3 regions of the Nonomuraea sp. 10N515B genome follow, and region 2 is predicted to be linked to each of the others. Evidence: riboswitches for the same ligand, from Rfam matches in the RefSeq annotation. Region 2 holds a riboswitch; each other region holds the start of a gene.
The links. A riboswitch is a leader RNA that binds a small molecule or an ion and turns the genes downstream of it on or off. The one in region 2 is predicted to bind S-adenosylmethionine.

Region 1 (7,723 bases), on a different contig from region 2:
GCTCGGCGAAGAGAAGCTGACCTTCTACGGGGTCTCGTACGGCACCCTGCTCGGGCAGATGTACGCCGAGCTGTTCCCCAACCGGATCCGCGCGCTGGCCCTGGACAGCAACATGGACCACAGCCTCGGCGTCAAGGCGTTCCTCTACACCGAGGCGCTCGCCGTCGAGGACGCCTTCGACCAGTTCGTCGGCTGGTGCGACCAGGAGCCCGGCTGCGCCCTGCACGGGCAGGACGTCCGGGCGGTGTGGAAGAGGCTGCTGGACAAGGCGCAGAAGGGCGAGCTCTACTGGCCGGGCGTCACGGATCGCCCGATGACCGAGCTGCAGGTCCTGTGGAACGGCGTGCTGGGCACCGAGGGGCCCGCCTGGCAGCTGCTGAGCGAGATGCTTCGCGCCCTGGACGGTGGCGAGCCGCCGTCGTGGATGCCGCCGCTGCCCGGACGCCAGCCCGTGACTGGAGAAGTCGCCCAGCTGCCGACCGTGATTCTCTGCGAGGACTACAACCTCCGGGTGCGCAACTATGACGAGTACGCCGAGATCATGCGAAACTCCGGTCGCCTGGCACCCGACATGCGGTTCAACCCGATGCCGATCGAGGACCTGCCCGTCTGCCTCAACCACCCCACCACCAACCCGCAGCACACGCTGCGCTACACGGGCAGTGCTCCAATCCTGCTGGGAAACTCGATCCACGACCCCTCCACCCCGTGGATCTGGTCCGCCAACGTGGGCCGCCAGCTCGGCTCCAAGGCGGTGCTCCTCACCTACGAAGGCTGGGGCCACCGCATTTACGGCAAGGACGAGTGCAGCACGGTGCCGATCGACAACTACCTGATCTCGCTGACCGTGCCCCCGCACGGCTTCCGCTGCCCCGTGGGCGGCAGGGTCGAGAACACGCTCAAGCGGCAGGCCGAGTTGTGGCCGACGGACGGGCTCCCCTGGGGCGGCTCGCTCGCGCCCTCGCTCCGCTCATAGCCGGGGGATGATCTGTGCTGAGCCGGTCGCCAGGACCGGCTCAGCACCAAAACCTCGCTGAACGAGAGCTGTCGTCGGCCGTACCTGTCGGGAGGTGTCAGGTACGGCTGGCAGCCTGGACCGCACCTTCACCAAGGAGTGGGACGGCATGAGCGACACCGAAAAGACGCTGGCGGAAATCGAGCAGCGCATGCTGGACGCCGACGCGGCCTTCGACGAGGGCTTTTTCGCGGAATACTGCGCCGATGACTTCGTCGCCATGGGAAATTACGGCATCGTGTCCAAGCAGCAGGTTCTCGACATGTATGCCAAAGGAAGCGGAAATCCGGACCGGCGTAACCAGGCGCACGACGTCGTGGTCAAACCGCTCGGCGACGCCGGAGCCGTGGTCGCCTACAAACTGACGAGCACGACCGGCGACGAGACGTCCTCGTGGTACGCCTCGACGGTCTACCGCCGGACCCCGGATGGCTGGCGTGTCGTCCTCCTCCACCAGACGCCCATGTAGGTGCTGGAGATCCAGCGACGGGTGCCTAGTGAGTCACTCGGCGCCTGGGGTTGGTGCCCTTCCATTCGGTCAGTGGGGCGCAGTGCCATCTCCACCCCACCTGCCGCTCTTGACCGGGGAGGTCGGCGCGGCCGTTGGCCCACAACAACGTCTCCCACGGGTCCGTGTCCGCCGGCGCCCACGGAAACAAGCGACGCACGGTGGCCGCCGCGAGCTTCTCGGCAGGGAGGAAGCCCTGGCCGACCCCAGAGCCGACGTCGGCGGTGTGCACGAGCATCTCGTCGCAGGCCATCGCGGCGAAACCGGACGCGTCGGCGAGACCCCAGGGATGCCACCCGCGAGTCCCGGGCGCAGTCGCGTCGATGACCCGCGCGAGGATCGTGGCGTATGTGGTCATCGTGGTGATGAGGTCGTCCGGCTTCGACTCAGGACGGACATGGATCTCCGTCGTGCTGAGCTCTTGCTTCCCAGCGGCAAGATCAGCGGCATACCACAGCAGGCAGTCGCTCACGTGAGCCACGGCCTGTGCGGCGGTCCAGTCCATTCCGGGAATGGGGGTTTCCGCCCAGCTCCGGTCGGCTGCTGAACGCAGGAATCTCTCGCATTCGGCTGCTGTCTGCAGAACCGTGCTTCCGTCCATGCGGGGGATCATCGCACACGGCACTGACAGAACTCCCGCGGGCGACGGCTGCTGAACGGCGCCGAGCTGCCCGGCTCCGCCAGAAGCGTCGCGTTGACGGCCCTCCCTGGAGTCGGGCATCATCTCCGCACCGATAGTCATCCAGAGGATCTGAGGGACCTGGCCCGGTGACGGTCCGGCAACCTGCCCGAAGCGGCAAGGTGCCAACGCCAGGAACGATGAGGAGGGTTTCGATGAGCCTGCCACTCGATGTCCCCGTGCTGCGCGGATCGCTGGTCAGGTTGGAGCCGCTGGCGATGCGGCATGCGGCGGATCTGGCGTGGGCGGCGGAGGAGGATCGCTCCGCCTACACGTTCACCCTGGTGCCCCGAGGCGCGGACATCGAGGCGTACCTGCGGGACCAGTGGGAGCGTGCGGGGCTGACGCCGTTCGCGCAGGTGCGGGTGGCGGACGGCAGGGCCGTCGGATGTACGGGGTTCTGGGATCCTCGGAGCTGGCCGGGGCGGGACGAGCTGCGGGCCATCGAAGTGGGCTGGACGTGGCTGGCGGCCTCGGCGCAGGGCACGGGGATCAACGCCGAGGCCAAGCTGCTGCTGTTCACCCACGCGTTCGAGGCGCTCGGGGTGGTGCGGGTCGATCTCAAGACCGATGCCAGGAACGCACGCTCGCGGCGGGCGATCGAGCGCCTCGGCGCCAGGTTCGAAGGCGTGCTGCGGAATTGGTCACCCTCGTGGGCGCCGGGTGAGGAAGGAAAGGTGCGGGACTCGGCCGTCTTCTCCGTGATCGCCGATGAGTGGCCGGAGGTCAAAGCGGCCCTGAGCGCCCGCGTCCGGAGCCGCCGTTGAGCGGTCCGATACCCGCCAGCGGCCCCCCTGACGCGCCACGACACTGATCCGCATGAGCATTTTCGTGGACGCGGACCCGCATGCCAGGATCGAGCCCAACATTCTCTACTTCGGCACGCCCGTGGTGTTGCTCTCCTCCATGAACGAGGACGGCACCCCCAACCTGGCCCCCATGTCGTCGGCCTTCTGGCTCGGCTGGCGGGGCATGCTGGGCCTGGGTTCACGGGCCAAGACGGCTCACAACTTGGTCAGGACGCGGGAATGCGTCCTGAACCTGCCCTCCGACGCGCTCGCCACCGCCGTTGACCGGCTGGCGCTCACCACCGGCGCCCATCCCGTTCCGGACTCCAAGTGGGAGCGGGGATATCGGTACGTGCCGGACAAGTTCCAGCGGGCCGGGCTGACCGCCACGCCTTCCGAGACGGTGGCGCCGCCGCGGGTGGCCGAGTGCCCGGTCAGCATGGAGGCCGTGGTCGAGGCCGTGCATCCGGTGGGGGACGACGGCGGGACGCTGGCGTTCGAGGTGCGGGTCCAGCGGGTGTGGGTGCACGAAGAGATCAGGATGGCCGGGACGGTTGATCGGATCGATCCCGATGCTTGGCGGCCGCTGATCATGAGCTTCCAGAAGTTCTACGGGTTGGGCGCGCAGGTCCATCCGTCCACATTGGCCAGCATTCCCGAGCATCTCTACCGCGGCAAAGACCTAGAGCGAGCCCGCGCGCTCTAGCAGCGTCAGCCACGTACGGGGCCCGCAGAGGCGCTCGATGTCCGCGCGTGGCAGCCACTCGGCGCGGGTGCTCTCAGAGCCGGCCGGCGGGCGGGTCGGGGCACCCGGGCCCCGCAGGACGGCGCGGAACATGGCCATATACGTGAGCGACGCGTAACGGTAGTCGGCGGGCGGGGCGTCGAAGAGCTCGATACGCTGCCAGGCGAAGATCGACAGCGCGGCAGCCGGCAGGCGCAGGCCGGTTTCCTCGTGCAGTTCGCGGACCACCGCGTCGATCGCGCTCTCGCCGGGCTCGAGGTGGCCGCCCGGGATGTCCCAGCCGCGCCCCTCCCGATCGACGCAGGTCATCAGGGTCCTGCCGAGCCCGTCCGCGACGAACGCGAACGCCGATGTGGTGCTCGCCGCGGGCGGAACGGTCCGGGAGAGCATGACGTCGAGGCGGTGCGCCACGGGGATCCAGGGCACGGTCTTTGTCGCGATCACATGGGCCACGAGGTCACCTTCATTCCCGCCAAAACGTGATGTCAAGGCATTATCAGGGTGAAACCATTTTCCGCCTCCAAAAGAAGGGAACAACGCCCTGTATATGCTCCGTAACGCTGCGAGGTTGCGGACCGTTCTCATACCCGCTCTGGCGCTGCTCGTGCTGGGGCTCACCTGGGGCCGCGAGCTGCCGGTCGCGATCGCGATCGTCGCGGCCCTTCTGCTGGCCGGGGCGGTGCTGGCCGCCGTGCACCACGCCGAGGTCATCGCGCACCGCGTCGATGAAGCGGCGGATCGCGGTGTTCAACGCCGAGGGCACGGGGAAGGCGCTCGCCACCGTGGCGACGCTCAGCACGCTGAGCCTGGTGCTGCCCACGTTCACGACGAGCGCGCAAGGGCCGGCGTTCTCTCCCGCCCAGCTCGCCTTCGCGGCGGTGGCCTCGCTGGCGCTGTACGGGTTGTTCGTGGTGACGCAGACCGTACGGCACCGCGACTACTTCCTCCCCGTCCCCAGGGACGGCGCGCCCCTCGACCCGGAGGAGCACGCGCCCAGGCCGTCCGAACGCACCGCGCTGACCAGCCTCGGGCTGCTGCTGGTCGCGCTCGTGTCGGTCGTCGGCCTGGCCAAGGTCGAGTCGCCGGTCATCGAGCTGGCGGTGTCGTCGGCCGGACTGCCCCAGGCCTTCGTGGGCGTGGTGATCGCGCTGCTGGTGCTGCTGCCCGAGACGATCGCCGCACTCAACGCGGCCCGGCGCGACCAGGTCCAGATCAGCCTGAACCTGGCGCTCGGGTCGGCGATGGCCAGCATCGGGCTGACCATTCCGGCCATCGCGGTGGCGTCCATCTGGCTCGAAGGGCCGCTGCTGCTCGGCCTGGGCGGCACTCACATGGTGCTGCTGGCCCTGACCGTTGTGGTCTCGACGCTCACCGTCGTGCCCGGCCGGGCGACGCTCATGCAGAGCGGGGTGCACCTGGTGTTGTTCGCGGCGTTCGTGTTCCTGGCGATCAGTCCCTGATCAGTTGACGCCCTGGCGCATGGCGCGGTTGCCCAGGTAGAGACCGGCTGCGGCGATCAGGCAGGCGGAAGCGGTGCCGTACAGGATCGAGGGGTCGACGAGGTCGCCCGCGAACAGGGATCGCTGGGCGTCCACGATGTACGTCACCGGGTTGACCTGCCCGATCGCGCGCAGCCACGTTGGGGCCGTCTCCAGCGGCAGCAGCACCCCCGACAGGAGCAGCAGGGGGAATATGATCGACTGGCTGACGATGTAGAACAACGTGCCGCCTGGGGCCGACTTGATGGCCAGGACGAACGAGAACGCCCCCAGCCCGACCCCGAAGACCACAAGCTGGGCCAGGGCGGCCAGCACCCCCGCCGTGTGCAGCTCGAAGCCCAGTGGCAGCGCCAGCAGGACGATCAGCACGGCCTGGGCCAGGAGGACGATCATCGCCTTCATGGCCTTGCCCACCAGCATCGCCGTCCGGTTCAGCGGCGTGACCAGCATGCGCTCCATCGAGCCGCCGATCAGCTCGACCAGCAGCGTGTAACCGGCGGACATGGGTCCCGTCAGGCACATCATGACCAGGATCCCCGGCACGAACCACTGCCACGACGAGCCGACCGCCCCGTCCAGCAGCGACCCGAACAGGAACAGAAACAGCAGCGGCTGCCCCATCTCGAACAGCAGTCCGACGGGGTTGCGGAAGGCGGGCTTGAACTCGCGCGAGAAGACGGTGGTGGTGTCACGCAGGAATGTCGTCATCGGTGAGGCTTCTCCCGGTGAGAGTGAGGAACACGTCGTCGAGGGTCGGGCGGGTGGTCTCGGCCGTGGTGACCTTGAGGCCGGCGGCGTCCAGGGTGCGCAGGCACTCGGGCAGAGCGGCGGCCGCGTTGGCGACCCGCAGGCGTACGGTCGTGCCCTCCGCCGTGCCGCCGCCCATCTCCGCGGCCCGCCGCGCCTCCTCCTCCGTGCCGGTGGTGAGCGTGATGTGGTCGCCGGCCAGGTCGTTCTTGAGCTGCTCCGAGGTGCCGTCCGCGATGATCCGGCCGTTGTCGATGATCACCACCCGCTCGGCCATGCTGTCGGCCTCCTCCAGGTAATGGGTGGTCAGGAACAACGTCGTCCCGTACGTCTCCCGCAGCCGCAGGATGTGCTGCCAGATCTCGGCGCGGCTCTTCGGGTCGAGACCGGTCGAGGGCTCGTCGAGGAAGAGCAGGTCGGGGCGGTGGACGAGGCCGAGCGCGATGTCGAGACGGCGGCGCTGGCCGCCCGAGAGCGTGCCCGGCCTGCGCTTGGCCAGTGGCGTCAGGTCGAGCAGGTCGAGCAGCTCGTCGGCACGGGCCGCCGCCTCCCTGACGGGCAGGCCGTAGCAGCGGCCCTGGGTGACCAGCTCGTCGCGGGCGAGGAAGTCCTCACCCGCGCTGTTGCGCTGGCCGACGTAGCCGATGCGGGAGCGTACGCCGGTCGGGTCCCTGGCCACGTCATGCCCGGCCACCGTGGCGCTGCCCGAGGTGGGCGGCAGGAGGGTGGTGAGCATGCGCAGCGTGGTCGACTTGCCCGCGCCGTTCGGGCCGAGGAACGCGACGAGCTGGCCGGGTTCGACGTCGAGGTCGATGCCGCGGACGGCCTCGACGGTCTCCTTCTTCTTGAGCTTGAACACTCGGGTCAGGCCCCGGGCATGGATCATGGTCGGCCTCCTGCGGGCATGGCGAAGAAACCCCAGGTCGGGGCTCGATTGAGAGTCGAACCAAGTTTGCGCAGCCAAAATCGCCTTTGGCAAACGCGAATGTGACGTTCATAAACGGCCCCCACCTGCGGAAACGTCGTCAGAGTGACATCCCGGCGACCGCGAGTTTTGTGGTTCTGAAGTGCGGTTTCTTCGAATGCGGCGGAAAATTTCGACGTCGGTTCCGCGGCGTGGAGGAAGCGGGCTTGCGGAATTGTGTCAAGCTCCGCAATGATCTCCGGCGTGAAACGTGTCTGGTTATGCGCGGCAATCGCGGCGATGGGGTTGGGTGGCGGGGTCGCCGAGGCGGCCGACGGCGTATCCGGGGTCGACGTCAGCAATTGGACCGGCGACATCGACTGGGCAGGCGTCGCCTCCGGGGGTGGCAAGTTCGCGTTCGTCCATGCCACCGAGGGGACGAACTACCGTAACCCGCGATTCGACGCCCAGTTCGGCGGCGCCGCGGCGGCCGGGCTGTTCCGGGGGGCATATCACTTCGCGCAACCGCACGAATCCGATGGGGTAACGCAGGCCGATTATTTCCTCCAGAACGGCGGTAGCTGGATCGCCGACGGCCAGACGTTGCAAGGGGTGCTCGATATCGAGGACAACCCCTACAAGGACAGGAACGGCAAGAACAACTGTTACGACCTGTCCACGGAAGACATGGTCGGCTGGCTCACGGACTTCACGAAGCGGTACCGGGCGCGAACCGGCCGGCACGCCATCATCTACACCACGACGAGCTGGTGGCAGACCTGCACGGGCAACTCCACGAAGTTCACGTCGAACCCGCTCTGGCTCGCGCGGTGGGGCA
Region 2 (7,723 bases):
GACAGGTAGCGGTTGCGGCTGGACAAGGCCAGTCCGTCGGGCTCGCGTACGGTGGGCGCGCCGATGATCTCGACCGGCACGTCGAGGTCGGCCACCATCCGCCGGATCAGCGCGAGCTGCTGGGCGTCCTTCTGCCCGAAGATCGCCACGTGCGGCTGGACCAGGTTGAACAGCTTGAGCACGACCGTCAGCACGCCGTCGAAGTGCCCCGGCCGCGAGGCGCCTTCGACGATCTCGCCCATCCGGCCGGAGAGAAGGCTCACCTGGCGATCGGGGTGGTACATGTCCTCGGCGGACGGATGGAACACCACGCCCACGCCCTCGGACCGGCACATCTCGAGGTCGGCGTCAAACGTACGGGGATATCGGGAAAAATCCTCGGTTGGCCCGAACTGCAGGGGATTGACGAAGATGCTGACCACGACCTGATCGGCCCGGGCCCGGGCGAGCCTGATCAGCGACCGGTGCCCCTCATGCAAGGCGCCCATGGTCGGCACCAGGGCCACCTCGCCACCGGCGCGCGCCTTGACCAGGTCGTCCCGGTTCCTGGCGACGATCAGATCCATAGAGCCCTCCCTCTTCACGGCCTCGCTGTCAGGTCCATATGTTGCCCCCGAGAGCGTCGAGCAGGCGCTCCGCCTCCTCCGGCTTGAGCAGGCCGGCGGCCAGCGCGCGGTCGGCCGTGAGCCTGGCCAGCGCGATGTAGGCGTCGGCCGCCTCCGGAGCCGCCAGGATCAGCGCGTCCACATGCTTGCGCACGGTGCCGGCGTCGCCGCGCACGACCGGTCCCGTCAGGCCGGCGATGCCCAGCCGCAGCACGTTGTCGAGCGCGGCGCCGAGCAGCGGGCCCAGCATGCGCCCCGGATGCTCGACGCCGATGCGTCCCAGGAGCTCCTGCGACTCCGCGACGAGCGTGACCATGTGGTTGGCCGCCCCGGCCAGCGCCGCGTGGTAGAGGGCGCGGTCGGCGTCGGCGATCCAGACCGGCTCGCCGCCCATCTCGATCACCAGGGCCTCGGCGATGGGGCGCAGCGTGTCGGGCGCGGTCACGCCGTAGGAGATGCCGGTGAGCTTGTTGAGGTCGTCGTCGCGGCCCGTGAACGTCATCACCGGATGCAACGCGAGCGGCAGCGCGCCGACCCTGGCCGCCGGATCGAGCACGGACAGCCCGTAGGCCCCGCTGGTGTGCACCAGCAGCTTGCCCTTCAGGTCGGCTCCCGTGGTGGCCAGACCGTTGACGAGGTCGGGCAGCGCGTCGTCGGGCACGGTGAGCAGGATCAGCTGGGCCGCCGCCACGACCTCGTCGGGACGCGACAGCGTGACGCCGAGCCGCTCCGAGGCCCATCGCTGGGAGTTGTCCGAAACCCCGCTCGCGGCCACGACCCGGTGTCCTGCCTGCGCCAACGCGGCGCCGAGAGCCGAGCCGACCTTGCCCGAGCCGAGCACGCCGACGGTCAGCCGTGCCGGGCGATCCCCTGCGTCCATGACGTCACACCCCTGTCGAGCAAATGGCACTGCCGACCAGCGTAACGGCCTCTCAGCACTAGAGATGTGACCGGTGCTTTGCCGCATGTTGAGTTAACGACAAAAGGGACAAGGGCAGACAAATAGTGCACCCCCTGTCGGAAGAGATGAGGAGAGGGGTACATCGCATGGCCGCGGGCGCCGAGTCCTGGTAGGACCCGACGCCCGCATACGATTGCGGCCCCTTGGAGGTGCGCCTGGCCGGGTTCATCCGCCGACTGACCGGCCAGGACCGGGAGCCCGGGCCGGACCGCGCCGGCCCGGGCTCTCTTCGTTGATCAGTGACCTATCACCTTGGCGCCGCCCTTGCAGCCGGCGATGGCGTGACCGAGAACGGCCACCGCGTTGCCGCAGACGTTGATCGGGATGCCGATCGGAACGTGCACTTGGTTGCCGGAAAGCACGCCGCCGCTGCCGTTTGTGATGTCGGCGTGCGCCGGCGGGGCGATCAGCGACAGCATGGCGGCGGCTCCGGCCACGACCAGGATCTTCTTCAGCATGAGAGCTCCTCTCGGTTTCGCGGCACCGGGCCGCGGATGCTTTGCTTCGTTCGACTCCGCCAGTGGGGGGTTGGCAGAGCGCGTCCATGCGATGACGCTGGGTAACGGTAGCGCAATGCGACAGCAATGAGTAGTCAAACGATGACTGTGCGCGTCAGATGCCAGTCGTGAGATAGTCCAGACATGTGGCTCACGTGGCGTGCGGCGACGGAGCGGGCGTTGTACGGCGAGGCGGGTTTCTACCTCCGCGAGCGCCCGTCGGGCCACTTCCGCACCTCGGTCAGCGCCTCTTCGGTGTTCGCTGACGCGGTGCTGGCGCTGCTGAGACAGCTCGACGCCGAGCTGGGTGAGCCCGAGACGCTCGACCTGGTCGACATCGGCGCAGGAGAGGGCGCGCTGGTGGCCCAAGTTCTGGCCGCCGCCGACCCCGCGCTGCGCGACCGGTTGCGGGTCACGGCCGTCGATCTCTCCCCCAGGCCGCAGGCCCTTCCCGAGCGGATCGGCTGGCGCCGCGACCTGCCGGAGCGCATCACGGGGCTGGCCATCGCCAATGAGTGGCTCGACAACGTCCCGGTGGACGTGGCCGAGCAGACGCCCGACGGCCCGCGACTCGTCCTGGTGAACATCCGTACGGGCGAGGAGCGCCTCGGCGGCCCGCTGCGGCCCGCCGACCGGGAGTGGATGGATCGGTGGTGGCCACTGTCCCGGGTGGGCTCTCGGGCGGAGATCGGCCGCCCCCGTGACGAGGCCTGGGCGTCGGTCGTGACCCGCCTCACCAGGGGCCGGGCAATCGCCATCGACTATGCACACCCTGTGGATAACCGGCCGATGTGCGGCACGCTGACGGGATACCGCGACGGCGCCGTCGTCTCCCCGATTCCCGACGGGACCTGCGATATCACGGCCCATGTCGCGCTCGACGCGTGCGCCGCGGCGGGGCGGCGGGCCGGCGCGATATCCACAACCTTGTCCACACAGCGTGACGCTCTGCGGGCCCTGGGGATCACCGGCGCCCGGCCGCCCATGGAGCTGGCCGGCACCGATCCGCGCGCCTACCTGCGGGCCCTGGCCAGGGCGTCGGAGGAGGGGGAGCTCATCGACCCGTCGGGCCTCGGCGGGTTCGGCTGGCTCGACCAGCGACGGTGAGCAGGCCTGGGCCGACGGCGCCAGGACGGCGGATTCGGCTGACGGCGCCGGGACGGCGGATTCGGCTGACTCCCCTCACGTCACTCGGCGGTCAGCTCCAGGGCGTGCAGGCCGCGGATGATGTAGCCGGGCTTCCAGGCCGGCTCATGGCGCAACTCCAGCGTGGCCGCCCGGTCCAGCAGCGCGCCGAACGACTCGATGAGCTCGATGCGGGCCAGCGGCGCGCCCAGACAGAAATGGATGCCGGCTCCGAAGGAGATGTGCGGGTTGTCCACCCGCCCCACATCCAGCTGGTCGGGATCCTCGAACACCTCAGGGTCCCGGTTGGCCGAGCCGAACAGCAGCGCGACCTCCGACCCGCGCGGAATCGTCACGCCGTGGACCTCGATGTCCTCCAGCACCCACCGCTCGAACATCTGCAGCGGCGTGTCCCAGCGCATCAGCTCCTCCACGGCCGTGGGCAGCAGGGAGCGGTCGGCACGCAGCCGTGCCAGCTCGCCGGGGTTCCTGAACAACGACCACCAGCCGTTGCCCGTGACGTTCACGGTGGCCTCGTGGCCGGCGTTGAGCAGCAGGACACACGTGCCGACCAGCTCGTCCTCGGTCAGTTCATCGATCGCGGCCAGCGCGCTGATCAGGTCGTCGCCCGGGCGGCGCCGCCGCTCGCGGGCCAGGGCCTTGAGGTAATCGGCGAACTCCGCGGCCGCGCGTACCGCAGTGTGCTGGGCTTCGAGCGTGGGGTTGAGCTCGTACATGCCGCAGATGTCAGCCGACCAGGGGCGCAGCAAGTGACGCTCCCCGTCGGGGATGCCGAGCATCTCCGCGATCACGGTCACCGGGAGCGGCTCGGCGACCTCGGCGATCAGATCCCCGCCGCACTTCTCCACGTACGTGTCCACCAGGCCCGCAGCGATCGCGCGCACGCGCGGGCGCAGGGACTCGACCATGCGCGGCGTGAACGCCTTGGAGACCAGCCGGCGCAGCCGCGTGTGCACGGGCGGCTCGACGTCGAGCATGCCCGCCCTGATCACGCGCCAGAACGGCTCCTGGAAGTCCGGCTCGGGCGGCCTGCCGAACTCTTCTGGCGTGGCCACGTGAAGGAAGGACCGCCCTAGACGGCGGTCCCTGAGCAGGGTGTTCACGTCGGCGTGGCGCGAGATCAACCACTGGTTCGTCGGCTCGAAGTAGCAGACGGGCGCCTCGCGCCGCAGCTCGTCGTAGACCCGGTACGGGTAGGCCACAAAATCCGGATTCCAAGGATCAAAGCGCACTACTTCATAGTAGAAGCCTCCGGCTCCGCCTCCTGCTGCTCGGACTGCTTGGCGTGCCTGCCGCGCATCCGGATGTTCAGCAGCTCCACGACGGTCCACGAACCGGCTGATCGGCCCGGAGGCGAACAGCATGACCAGCACCGCCACCACGACGGCCGCGATCATCACGCCGAGGTTGTCCACCATGCCGACCGCGGTGATGACCGAGTCGAGCGAGAACACGACGTCGAGCAGCAGGATCAGGTCGCGTCCCGATATCTCGTGGCCGAAGACGACGGACAGCGGCTGAGTGAGCTGCACCACCCACGACAGGCCGAGCAGGAGGAGAGAGCCGTCAAAGTTCGCCGGTTTGCGTTTTGCCGTGGGAACTGGGTTATAGTGCGGGCGTAGGTCATGAGTGCCAGCGACAAGCCCCGGCTAGCTGGCCGGCAACCCTCGCGTCCGCGGCGGGGTGCCCCGGGTGAAGACCTGGTCCGCCACGCGGTGTGGCGGGCAAGCGCGGGCTCCGTGGCTGCTCCAGGGGTCCGATGGTCCCTGAGGGAGATGTGCCGTGTCCACGCTGACGATCTTCGACTCCGTCCCCGCCCAGGCTTCGGGCGAGACCCAGGTCCCCGCCGCCGCGAGCCGGCCGATCCCCGCGGTGCTCGGGGCCGACCTCCAGGTGCCGGTCAAGGGTGGCCGCCTGGTGGGGTACGCCAACCTGGACTACGCGGCCAGCGCGCCCTGTCTGGAGCCGGTCAGCGCCGCCGTCGCCGCCGCGCTCCCGGCCTACTCCAGCGTCCACCGTGGCGCCGGCTACGCCTCCCAGCTCACCACTGCCAGGTACGAGCAGGCCCGCCACACGGTCAGGGCGTTCGTCGGCGCTCGTCCCGACGACGCCGTGATCTTCACCCGCAACACCACCGACGCCACGAACCTGCTGGCCGGCTGCCTGCCCGCGGGCACCACCACCGTCGTCTTCGACACCGAGCACCACGCCTCGCTCCTGCCCTGGCGGAAGTCCGTACGGCTAGCGCCGCCCGCCTTCCCCGGCGAGGCCGTCCGCGCCGCCGACGAGGCGCTGGCCGGGATCGAGGGGCCGAAGCTGCTCGTGGTCACCGCCGCGTCCAATGTCACCGGCGAGCTGTGGCCCATCGCCGCCCTGGCCCACATCGCACACCGGCACGGGGCCCGCATTCTGGTGGATGCGGCGCAGCTCGTACCGCATCGGCGGCTCAACCTGACCGCGCTTGACCTGGACTATGTGGCATTCTCCGGCCACAAGCTGTACGCGCCGTTCGGGGCCGGAGTGCTCATCGGGCGCCGGGACTGGCTGGCCGACGGGGAGCCGTACCTCAAGGGCGGGGGCGCGGTGCGCTCGGTCGAGGAAGAGGCGGAGTGGCACGACGACCCGGAGCCGCGCCACGAGGCGGGCACCCCGAACGTGCTGGGCGCGATCGCGCTGGCCGCCGCCTGCGACGCGCTCACCGCCACCGGCTGGACGGCGCTGGTACGCGAGGAGGAGCGGCTGCTGGCCCGGCTGCGGTCGGGGCTGGCCTCGATCGAGGGCGTGCGAGAGCTGTCCCTGTGGGGGGACGATCACCCGCGGGTGGGGATCGTGTCGTTCACCGTGGACGGGTACTCGGCTCGCGAGGTGGCCGAGGCGCTGTCCAGTCAGTACGGCATCGGAGTGCGCGACGGGAAGTTCTGCGCGCACCCGTTCGTGCGGCACCTGCTGGGCCGAAGCGGGCACGACCGTGAGGACGCCGGATGCGAGGACGGCACGACGTCCGCGGTGCGGGCCTCGATCGGCATCGGGACCACGCAGGAGCACGTGGACCGGCTGGTCGAGGCACTGCGGGACCTGGTCTCCCGCTGAGCTGCCGGGTCAGCGGCTCAGCCCCGCTCACCGGCACCGGTTCAGCGGCTCAGCGGCTCAGCGGCTCAGCGGCTCAGCGGCTCAGCGGTTCGACGGCTCAGCGGTTCGGCGGCTTGCGGTGTTCCGGCTGGTCGTCGGAGACCAGCGCGTCGATGTCCCGCATCTCCTCGTCGCTCAGGTCCGACCTGGACGCCGTCGGCTGCCTGGGCACGTTCGGCCGCTCAGAGGCGGTGGGCTCCGAGGGCGACAGCGGACCTCCGCCGCGCCGGTGGGCGCCCGCACCCATGCCGCCCTCCGCGGCGCGGCGCTCGGCACGACGCCGGAAAATCGCCCCGAACAGCGCGTCAAGTCCGATCCGCCCGCCGCCGACCGCCAGGAACAGCAGGCTCAGCGCACCCAGCGCACCCGCCAGCTCCCAGCCGCCCTCGGTCACCATGATCCCCTTCGTCGAGTGCACGAAGGCGATCGCACCGAGCATGTTGATGAGCAGCAGCAGGCCGACCGGCCGGACCAGCAGACCGAGGATCAGGAAAAGGCCGCCCACGGTCTCGACGACGCTGGCGAAGCCGGCCGAGAGCTCCGGCAACGGGATTCCCATCTCCCTGAAGCCCTGCGTGGTGGCGCCGAGTCCGTGCTGCCACTTCTGCAAGCCGTGCGCCATGAAGACCACGCCCGTCGCCACCCGCGCGATCAAGACAGCGACATCGAACAGAACCTTCTTCATCGTGCTATCTCCCCCCGTTCCCCCGACTCCTCCCCAAGACCGCAGTAGGGATGCGTTTCCATACCATTCCTTGACCATCCCCCACCCTGGATCACCAACTGGGACGGTGGCAGCATGGCCATATGACGGAACGCGTGGTCGGAATCGGTGCGGGCGCCAAGGAGCTGGCCACCGAGGACATGATCCTCAATATCGGGCCGCAGCACCCGTCAACGCACGGAGTGCTCAGGCTCCGGCTGACGCTGGACGGCGAGCGCATCGCCACCGCTGAACCGATCATCGGCTACATGCACCGTGGTGCGGAGAAGTTGTTCGAGGTCCGCGACTACCGGCAGATCATCATGCTGGCCAACCGGCACGACTGGCTGTCGGGGTTCGCGAACGAGCTGGGCGTGGTGCTCGCCGCCGAGCGCCTGCTCGGCATGGAGCCGCCGGTCAGGGCCGTGTGGGCGCGTACGCTCCTGGCCGAGCTCAACCGGGTGCTCAGCCACCTGATGTTCCTCGGCTCCTACCCACTGGAGCTGGGCGCGATGACGCCGATCTTCTACTCCTTCAACGAGCGCGAGCGGATCCAGGCGGTCATGGAGGAGATCTCCGGCGGGCGCATGCACTACATGTTCAACCGGGTCGGCGGGCTCAAGGAGGACCTGCCGCTCGGCTGGCTGGAGCGGGTGTCGGAGGCGGTCGCGGAGACCCGCCG
Region 3 (7,723 bases), on a different contig from region 2:
GTGGTCCAGGTCGTCACGGGCAAGTGCGGCAAACCACAGGGCTGGGGCACGCCCCAATGTGACGCCTTCTATCTCCTCGGCCCCAAGAACATCAAGATCGGGGCGGAGGGCTGGGGCCCCTACACCGGCAAGAACCCCTTCTACACGGCGAGCGACGTGCAGCCCTGCCCGGTCAACAAGAAGTGGGGCGAGATCATCGGCCCGAAGGTGACGCGGGGCCTGCGCCAGGTCGGCGAGGGGCACAAGGCCGTCTACAACGCCTGGCAGGCTCGTTGCGTGTCCTACTCAGGCGCCGGTACGAAGGCCCGCTTCACGCAGCGCGAGTGGTATCTGCCGAAGAGCAAGATCCTGGTCGTGGACCAGTGGAACACGCCGGGGCTGTCCGACGCGCTCAAGTACGCGGACTGGAACTAAGCCAGGGCGTCGAGCTGGGCGGCCAGCCACTTCTGGGGCGGCAGGGCGGTGGCCGCCGCGCACAACTTGTCGCGGCGTCGCCTGCGCTCGTCCTCGGGCATGATGAGCGCCTCGTGCAGGGCGGCGGCCGTGCCGCTGATGTCGTAGGGGTTCACCATGATCGCGTACGGGCCCAGCTCAGCCGCCGCCCCCGCCTCGCGCGAGAGCACCAGCGCGCAGTTGTCCGAGAGGACCGGGCCCTCCTTGGCGACCAGGTTCATCCCGTCGCGGATGGGATTGACCAGCAACACGTCGGCCATCCGGTAGGCGGCCAGCGAACGCGGGTAGTCGTCGTTGACGTTGAGGATCAGCGGGTCCCAGTCCTCGGTGGCGAACTCGTTCTCGATCTCCTGAGCGCTGCGTTGCACCGAGGCGGTGTATTCGCGGTATTCGGGCAGGTCGTGCCGGCTCGGATAGGCGAAGGCCAGGTGCACCACACGCCCGTGCCATTCGGGATGCGCGGCCAGGAACTCGCCATAGGCGACCAGGCCGCGCACGATGTTCTTCGACAACTCGGTGCGGTCGATGCGGACGATCAGCTTGCGGTCGCCGACCTGATCCCTGATCGCGGTCATGTAGGACTCGACATCGGGCTCGCAGGCCCGGTCCCACAACGCCGCGCCGTCCACGCCGAGACTGTGCACGCCGACCCTGGTCGTCCTGCCTTCGTGCGTGACGCTGTGGGCCACCCGGTCGACCTCGGCGCCGAGCAGCGCTTCACAGCAGTCCATGAACGCCCCCGCCCACCTTCCTGTAAGGAACCCGGCGTGATCGGCGCCCAGGATGCCCTCCAGGACCTCGCCGACCACCTCGTCGGGCAGCAGGGAGAAGTATTCGGGCGGGGCCCACGGGGTGTGGCTGAAGTGGGCGATGCGCAGGTCGGGCCGCTCGGCCCGGAGCATCGCAGGGGTCAGCGTCAGGTGGTAGTCCTGCACCATCACCCGCGCGCCGTGCCCGGCCTCCTCGGCAAGGGCCAGCGCGAACGCGCCGTTGTAGTCGCGGTAGGACTCCCACTCGCGCCCGAACCTGGTGCCGAAGTTGGGTGCGTTGGGGATGTCGTAGAGCAGGTGGTTGACGAACCACAACGTGGAGTTGGCCACGGCGTTGTAGGCGCGGTGGAAGGTGGCCGGCGGGATGTCCAGCATCCGCAGCGGCCCGGTGTCGTAGCCGGCCTGGTCGATCCGGCCGCCGGGAGACAGCCGGACGGCGCTGCGGTCATCGTCGGACAGCGCCGCGCAAACCCACAGGACGCCGTCTTCCTTGGCCACTCCGGACAGCCCGGACACCAGCCCGCCCCCGCCACGTTTCATGGTCAACTCGCCGTCGTCGGAGACGGTGAAGGAGACAGGCCCTCTGTTGGAGGCGACCAGGACGCTGTTCATCATGGCTCCCTTCGATCATAGGATCCCAGCTATGGCGCTTGATGAGCTAACCGAGGAACTCGCCCGATCCGCCGCAGCCGGAGATCATCGCGCGCTTGGTGAGCTATTGGCCAGGATCGAGCCCGATGTGATGCGCCACTGCGCCCGGATCCTGCCCTACCACCAGGACGCGGAGGAAGCCTCCCAGGACACCCTGCTGGCCGTGGCCCGCAACATCGGCCGCTTCGAGGGGCGGGCCAGGTTCAGCACCTGGCTGCACATCGTGACCGCCAACTGCGCGCGGACCACCTACCGATCGCTCAAGCGCCGGGCGGCGGAGCAGACGTCGGAGGAACTGCCCGTGCAGAAGCCCGACGTGCGGCGGGTGAGCGTGATCGCCGGCTCCCGGCTGGACCTGCTCGACGCGATGGAGGCGCTGGAGGCCGACAAGCCCGACCTGGCGCAGGCGCTGGTGTTGCGCGACATCGTCCAGCTCGACTACAACGAGGTGGCCGAGCAGCTCGGCATCCCGCTGGGCACCGCCAAATCCCGCATTCACCAGGCCAGGAAATACGTGCAGGGTGTGCTCGGTGAGGACTATCGCTGAGACTGCCCGTCTCGAATGCTGAGACGGATGGTAATTCCGCCTACTTAAGCGGGTAGAGTCCCTTTCAACAACTGCATATTGCTCATCCAGAGGGGTGGAGGGACCGGCCCTGCGAAGCCCCGGCAACCCTCCCGGCTTGTGACTCGCGACAGGGCGAGGCCGACCGGGACAAGGTGCCAATTCCGGTTCGCGGTCAAGGTGGCCGCGGGCGAAGATGAGGGAAGGCCTCGCTTCATGTCGCTCGACTTTGGTCCTGCTGTCGCTCTGTCCTGCCGCGAGTGCGGCACGCGCTACCCTCTCGGCCCCAGCTTCGCGTGTCTGGAGTGTTTCGGGCCGCTCGAAGCGGCCTACGAATTCGGCGCCGTGACCCGCGCGGACATCGAGTCCGGTCCCGCCAACATCTGGCGCTACCGCTCCCTGCTGCCCGTGCCGGCCGACGTCGCCACCAAGCCCAACATGAACCCCGGCTGGACCAAGCTGGTCAAGGCGGGCAACCTCGGGCAGGCGCTCGGCCTGAAGTCCCTGTACGTGAAGGACGACTCCGGCAACCCCACCCACTCCTTCAAGGACCGGGTGGTGGCCATCGCCGTCGAGGCGGCACGTAACTTCGGTTTCCACACGCTTTCCTGCTCCTCCACGGGCAACCTCGCGGGCGCGGTCACGGCCGCCGCGGCGCGGGCCGGGCTCGACGCCTGCGTGTTCATCCCCGCCAACCTCGAAGCCGCCAAGATCGCCATGGCCCGGGTGTTCGGCGGGAGGCTGATCGGGATCGAGGGGACCTACGACGAGGTCAACAGGTTCTGCTCGGAGCTGATCGGCGACCCTCTGGGCGACAAGTGGGGGTTCGTCAACGTCAACCTGCGGCCCTACTACGCCGAGGGCTCCAAGACGCTCGCGTACGAGATCGCCGAACAGCTCGGGTGGCGGTTGCCCGAGCAGATCATCATCCCTATCGCCTCCGGGTCGCAGCTCACGAAGATTGACAAGGGCTTCAAGGAGCTGGTGGCGCTGGGGCTGGTCGAGGACACGCCCTACAAGATCTTCGGGGCGCAGGCGGCCGGGTGCTCGCCGGTCTCCACCGCGTACAAGGCCGGGCACGACGTCGTCCAGCCGGTCAAGCCGGACACCATCGCCAAGTCGCTGGCCATCGGCAACCCCGCCGACGGGCCGTACGTGCTCGACATCGCCCGCCGCACCGGAGGGGCCGTCGAGGACGTCACGGACCCCGAGATCGTGGCCGCCATCAAGCTTCTGGCCTCGACGGAGGGCATTTTCGCCGAGACCGCGGGCGGGGTTACCGTGGGCGTGCTGAAGAAGCTCGCCGAGAGCGGGCGGCTCGATCCCGAGGCCGAGACCGTGGTGCTCAACACTGGTGACGGGCTCAAGACGCTCGACGCCATCACCGGCGACGACGCCCAGCCCACCGCCGTGATCCGGCCCTCTCTCGACGCGTTCCGCGCGGCTGTCTGACAACCAGGAAAGGCAAGATAACCATGAGCGTTTCTGTGCGGATCCCCACGATCCTGCGCACGTACACCGGGGGGAACGCGGAAGTGAGTGGCGAGGGCGCGACGCTTCGTGACGTGCTCGCCAAGCTCGACTCCGACTACCCGGGGATCGGCGCGAGAATTCTTGATGAATCGGGCAAGATTCGGCGTTTCGTCAACGTTTACGTGGGAGAAGAGGACGTCCGTTTCGCCGAGGGGCTCGACACTCCCGCCCCTGAGGGCACTCAGATCTCCATCATCCCGGCGGTCGCCGGCGGCTGAGTGCGATCGATCACATCATTGGAAGGCGCCCCCTAGTGGGCGCCTTCTCCTTTTCCCGACTAATTCAACGTTGAACAAGGTACTCTGCGAAGAAATGCGTCGTTTGCGGATTGACTCTGTTGCCAAACCCCGTGCCACAGGTATGGTCGAGGCGATCGTCTGGCTGTTTTTCAGTTAAGTCAGGCGATTACGGTCTCGCGGTGGAATGGGCGAGATCTGTAAGCCCAGTAAGAGGAGTCGGAAGTGGCGCAGGGCACCGTCAAGTGGTTCAACGCGGACAAGGGCTACGGCTTCATCGCGGTAGACGGTGGTAAGGATGTATTCGTCCATTACTCAGCGATCCTGATGGACGGGTACCGAGCACTCGAACAGGGCCAGCGCGTCGAGTTCGAGATCACGCAGGGCCAGAAGGGGCCGCAGGCGGAGTCTGTCCGGGCGGTCTGATTTTCGTCACTGGTATGCACCCGGTGGCGGCATCGCACGGCAACGCAGTCCGGGCGAGGCGGCCTCCATTCTTTCGTCGACCTACGGCGAGCCGCACGGTGAGCGGCTCGCCGTACAGACGGACTGACCAGGGCGGGAACCGCAGGAAGGTAGACGTTCGCTTGCACTCGGCAGGGTAGAGTGCTAAACAGTTCGTTGGCACTCTGTGCAGCAGAGTGCCAGCAACTCGGATCGAGACGATGGGGTCTGCCGAAGGAGATGCAGGCTCATGCCGTCGCGGGCGTCGGCTCGGTCCAGGACAAGCCACCCTGTATCTGGGAGGTCTAGCCTTATGGCAGCCAAGATGATCGCGTTTGACGAGGACGCCCGGCGCGGTCTCGAGCGCGGTATGAACCAGCTCGCCGACGCCGTCAAGGTGACCCTGGGCCCCAAGGGCCGCAACGTCGTGCTGGAGAAGAAGTGGGGCGCTCCCACGATCACCAACGATGGTGTCTCCATCGCCAAGGAGATCGAGCTCGAGGACCCGTGGGAGAAGATCGGCGCCGAGCTGGTCAAGGAAGTCGCCAAGAAGACTGACGACGTCGCCGGCGACGGCACCACCACGGCCACTGTGCTCGCCCAGGCGCTGGTGCGCGAGGGCCTGCGCAACGTGGCCGCCGGCGCCAACCCGATGGCCTTGAAGAAGGGCATCGAGGCCGCCGTCGAGCGCGTCAGCGAGGAGCTCTCCAAGCTGGCCAAGGATGTGGAGACCAAGGAGCAGATCGCCTCCACCGCCTCCATCTCCGCCGCCGACAACGAGATCGGCGCGCTCATCGCCGAGGCGATGGACAAGGTCGGCAAGGAAGGCGTCATCACCGTCGAGGAGAGCAACACCTTCGGCCTGGAGCTCGAGCTCACCGAGGGCATGCGCTTCGACAAGGGCATGACGTCGATGTACTTCGTGACCGACTCCGACCGCATGGAGGCCGTGCTCGAGGACCCGTACATCCTGATCGTCAACAGCAAGGTCTCCGCCAACAAGGACCTGCTGCCGCTGCTCGACAAGGTCGTGCAGTCCGGCAAGCCGCTGCTGATCATCGCTGAGGACGTCGAGGGCGAGGCCCTGGCCACCCTGGTCGTCAACAAGATCCGCGGTCTGTTCCGCTCCGTGGCCGTCAAGGCCCCGGGCTTCGGCGACCGCCGCAAGGCCATGCTCGCCGACATCGCCATCCTGACCGGTGGCCAGGTCATCGCCGAGGAGGTCGGTCTCAAGCTGGAGAACGCGACCCTCGACCTGCTCGGCCGGGCTCGCAAGATCGTCGTGACCAAGGACGAGACCACGATCGTCGACGGCGCCGGTGACGCCGAGCAGATCTCCGGCCGGGTCAACGAGATCCGCGCCGAGATCGAGCGCACCGACTCCGACTACGACCGCGAGAAGCTCCAGGAGCGCCTCGCCAAGCTGGCCGGCGGCGTGGCCGTCATCAAGGCCGGCGCGGCCACCGAGGTCGAGCTCAAGGAGCGCAAGCACCGCATCGAGGACGCCGTGCGCAACGCCAAGGCGGCCGTCGAGGAGGGCATCGTCCCCGGCGGTGGCGTGGCGCTGCTGCAGGCCGGCGCCAAGGCGTTCGACAAGCTCGAGCTCAACGGCGACGAGGCCACGGGCGCCGCGATCGTGAAGAAGGCGCTCGAGGAGCCCCTGAAGCAGATCGCGGTCAACGCCGGCCTCGAGGGTGGCGTCGTGGTCGAGCGCGTTCGCAACCTCACCCCGGGTGAGGGCCTGAACGCCGCTACGGGCGAGTACGTCAACATGTTCGAGGCGGGCATCCTCGACCCGGCCAAGGTGACGCGCTCGGCGCTGCAGAACGCCGCATCCATCGCGGCGCTCTTCCTCACCACCGAGGCCGTCATCGCGGAGAAGCCCGAGAAGACCCCCGCTGCTCCGGCCATGCCGGGCGGCGGCGACATGGACTTCTAGGTCCTTTCTTCGCGCAGCAACGAAGAGCGGCCCGGGTTTTCCGGGCCGCTCTTTTCGCTTTCTGGCAGCGCCGTCGCGCCGGTGCTCCGTCAGATCCCGTAGTGGGAAATGATGTGGCCGCGGGCCAGGGTGTTGGCGGTGATGTTGAAGCCGACCACCGCGGGGCTCGCGTCGCTGTCCACGCCCAGTTTTTCCACGCCCAGCGCATGGACGGTGAAGACGTAGCGGTGCGGGGCGCCGGGCGGCGGGGCCGACCCGCCATACTCCTTGGCACCGTAGTCGTTGCGGGCGTGCACGGCGCCCGCGGGCAGTCCCTTGAAGTCCGGGGCGGTGCCCGCGCCCGTGGGCAGCTCGGTCGCCGAGGCCGGCAGGTCGAACAGCACCCAGTGCCAGAACCCGCTGCCCGTGGGGGCGTCGGGGTCGTAGCAGGTGACGGCGTAGCCGCGGGTCTCGGCGGGCGCGCCTGACCAGCGGAGCTGGGGCGAGAGGTTCTGGCCCTGCATGCCCCAGTCATTGAAGACGTGCAGGTCGCTCAGCCGCTCGCCGTCCTGAATGTCGTCGCTCTCGACCACGAGCGCGGGAACCGACGGCAGGTATTCGTGTGGCAGCGGTGCTGGCACGGCATCCTCCTTGGTAGAGAGCTTCCTGCCCGCCATCCTAGAAGTGGCCGTGCCCGCCGCCTGTCAGGCCGCCAGCTGCGCCGGCAGCGCCTTGTCGTGCAGGACCGTGAGCGAGGTGACCGCGCGGGTCAGGACCACGTAGAGCCGGGCCAGCCCGCGCGGCTCCGCCGCGACGATGTCCGCGGGCTCGACGACGATCACATGGTCGTACTCCAGACCCTTGGCCAGGGTCGCGGGGACCACCAGCAGACGATGCTCCTCGGTGGAGTCCGGGTCGAGCACGGCGTGCGGGAGCTCGGCCAAGGCGCTGGAGACCTCGCCGACCAGCGTGTCGGGGGCGATGACGCCGATCGAACCCTCCTCGGCGAGGGCCTCCGCAGCGACCGCGGCGACCGAGCCGCCCCGCCGTACGGAGAGCGAACCCAGGCCGGGGCGCAGGGACTGCGGGGCGGCCAGGTCGGGGGCGATCGAGGGGAGCAGGCGGGCCGCGTACTCGAGGACCTCCCTCGGCA

Region 1: it holds a riboswitch for S-adenosylmethionine, as region 2 does, so the genes downstream of both, ACTWQA_RS51030 (GNAT family N-acetyltransferase) here and ACTWQA_RS13695 (aminotransferase class V-fold PLP-dependent enzyme) in region 2, are expected to answer to the same signal.
Region 3: it holds a riboswitch for S-adenosylmethionine, as region 2 does, so the genes downstream of both, thrC (threonine synthase) here and ACTWQA_RS13695 (aminotransferase class V-fold PLP-dependent enzyme) in region 2, are expected to answer to the same signal.

Annotation. Positions count from the first base shown of each region.
Region 1 is NZ_JBQQBQ010000074.1:10,560-18,282, forward strand. It holds gene ACTWQA_RS51015 (alpha/beta fold hydrolase) at 1-976, shown strand, start outside; gene ACTWQA_RS51020 (nuclear transport factor 2 family protein) at 1,125-1,484, shown strand; gene ACTWQA_RS51025 (maleylpyruvate isomerase N-terminal domain-containing protein) at 1,510-2,136, opposite strand; SAM riboswitch class I at 2,259-2,349, shown strand; gene ACTWQA_RS51030 (GNAT family N-acetyltransferase) at 2,358-2,969, shown strand; gene ACTWQA_RS51035 (flavin reductase family protein) at 3,022-3,696, shown strand; gene ACTWQA_RS51040 (NUDIX domain-containing protein) at 3,673-4,188, opposite strand; gene ACTWQA_RS51045 (calcium:proton antiporter) at 4,461-5,195, shown strand; gene ACTWQA_RS51050 (ABC transporter permease) at 5,196-5,942, opposite strand; gene ACTWQA_RS51055 (ATP-binding cassette domain-containing protein) at 5,923-6,867, opposite strand; gene ACTWQA_RS51060 (GH25 family lysozyme) at 7,150-7,723, shown strand, end outside.
Region 2 is NZ_JBQQBQ010000008.1:32,989-40,711, reverse strand. It holds gene panC (pantoate--beta-alanine ligase) at 1-566, opposite strand, end outside; gene ACTWQA_RS13715 (Rossmann-like and DUF2520 domain-containing protein) at 595-1,485, opposite strand; gene ACTWQA_RS13710 (chaplin family protein) at 1,803-2,024, opposite strand; gene ACTWQA_RS13705 (SAM-dependent methyltransferase) at 2,208-3,170, shown strand; gene ACTWQA_RS13700 (cytochrome P450) at 3,251-4,744, opposite strand; SAM riboswitch class IV at 4,831-4,946, shown strand; gene ACTWQA_RS13695 (aminotransferase class V-fold PLP-dependent enzyme) at 4,992-6,299, shown strand; gene ACTWQA_RS13690 (DoxX family protein) at 6,397-7,023, opposite strand; gene ACTWQA_RS13685 (NADH-quinone oxidoreductase subunit D) at 7,146-7,723, shown strand, end outside.
Region 3 is NZ_JBQQBQ010000067.1:26,816-34,538, forward strand. It holds gene ACTWQA_RS49525 (hypothetical protein) at 1-414, shown strand, start outside; gene ACTWQA_RS49530 (alpha,alpha-trehalose-phosphate synthase (UDP-forming)) at 411-1,835, opposite strand; gene ACTWQA_RS49535 (RNA polymerase sigma factor) at 1,867-2,421, shown strand; SAM riboswitch class I at 2,501-2,642, shown strand; gene thrC (threonine synthase) at 2,656-3,891, shown strand; gene ACTWQA_RS49545 (MoaD/ThiS family protein) at 3,915-4,190, shown strand; gene ACTWQA_RS49550 (cold-shock protein) at 4,434-4,634, shown strand; gene groL (chaperonin GroEL) at 4,966-6,591, shown strand; gene ACTWQA_RS49560 (YbhB/YbcL family Raf kinase inhibitor-like protein) at 6,681-7,211, opposite strand; gene ACTWQA_RS49565 (HelD family protein) at 7,275-7,723, opposite strand, start outside.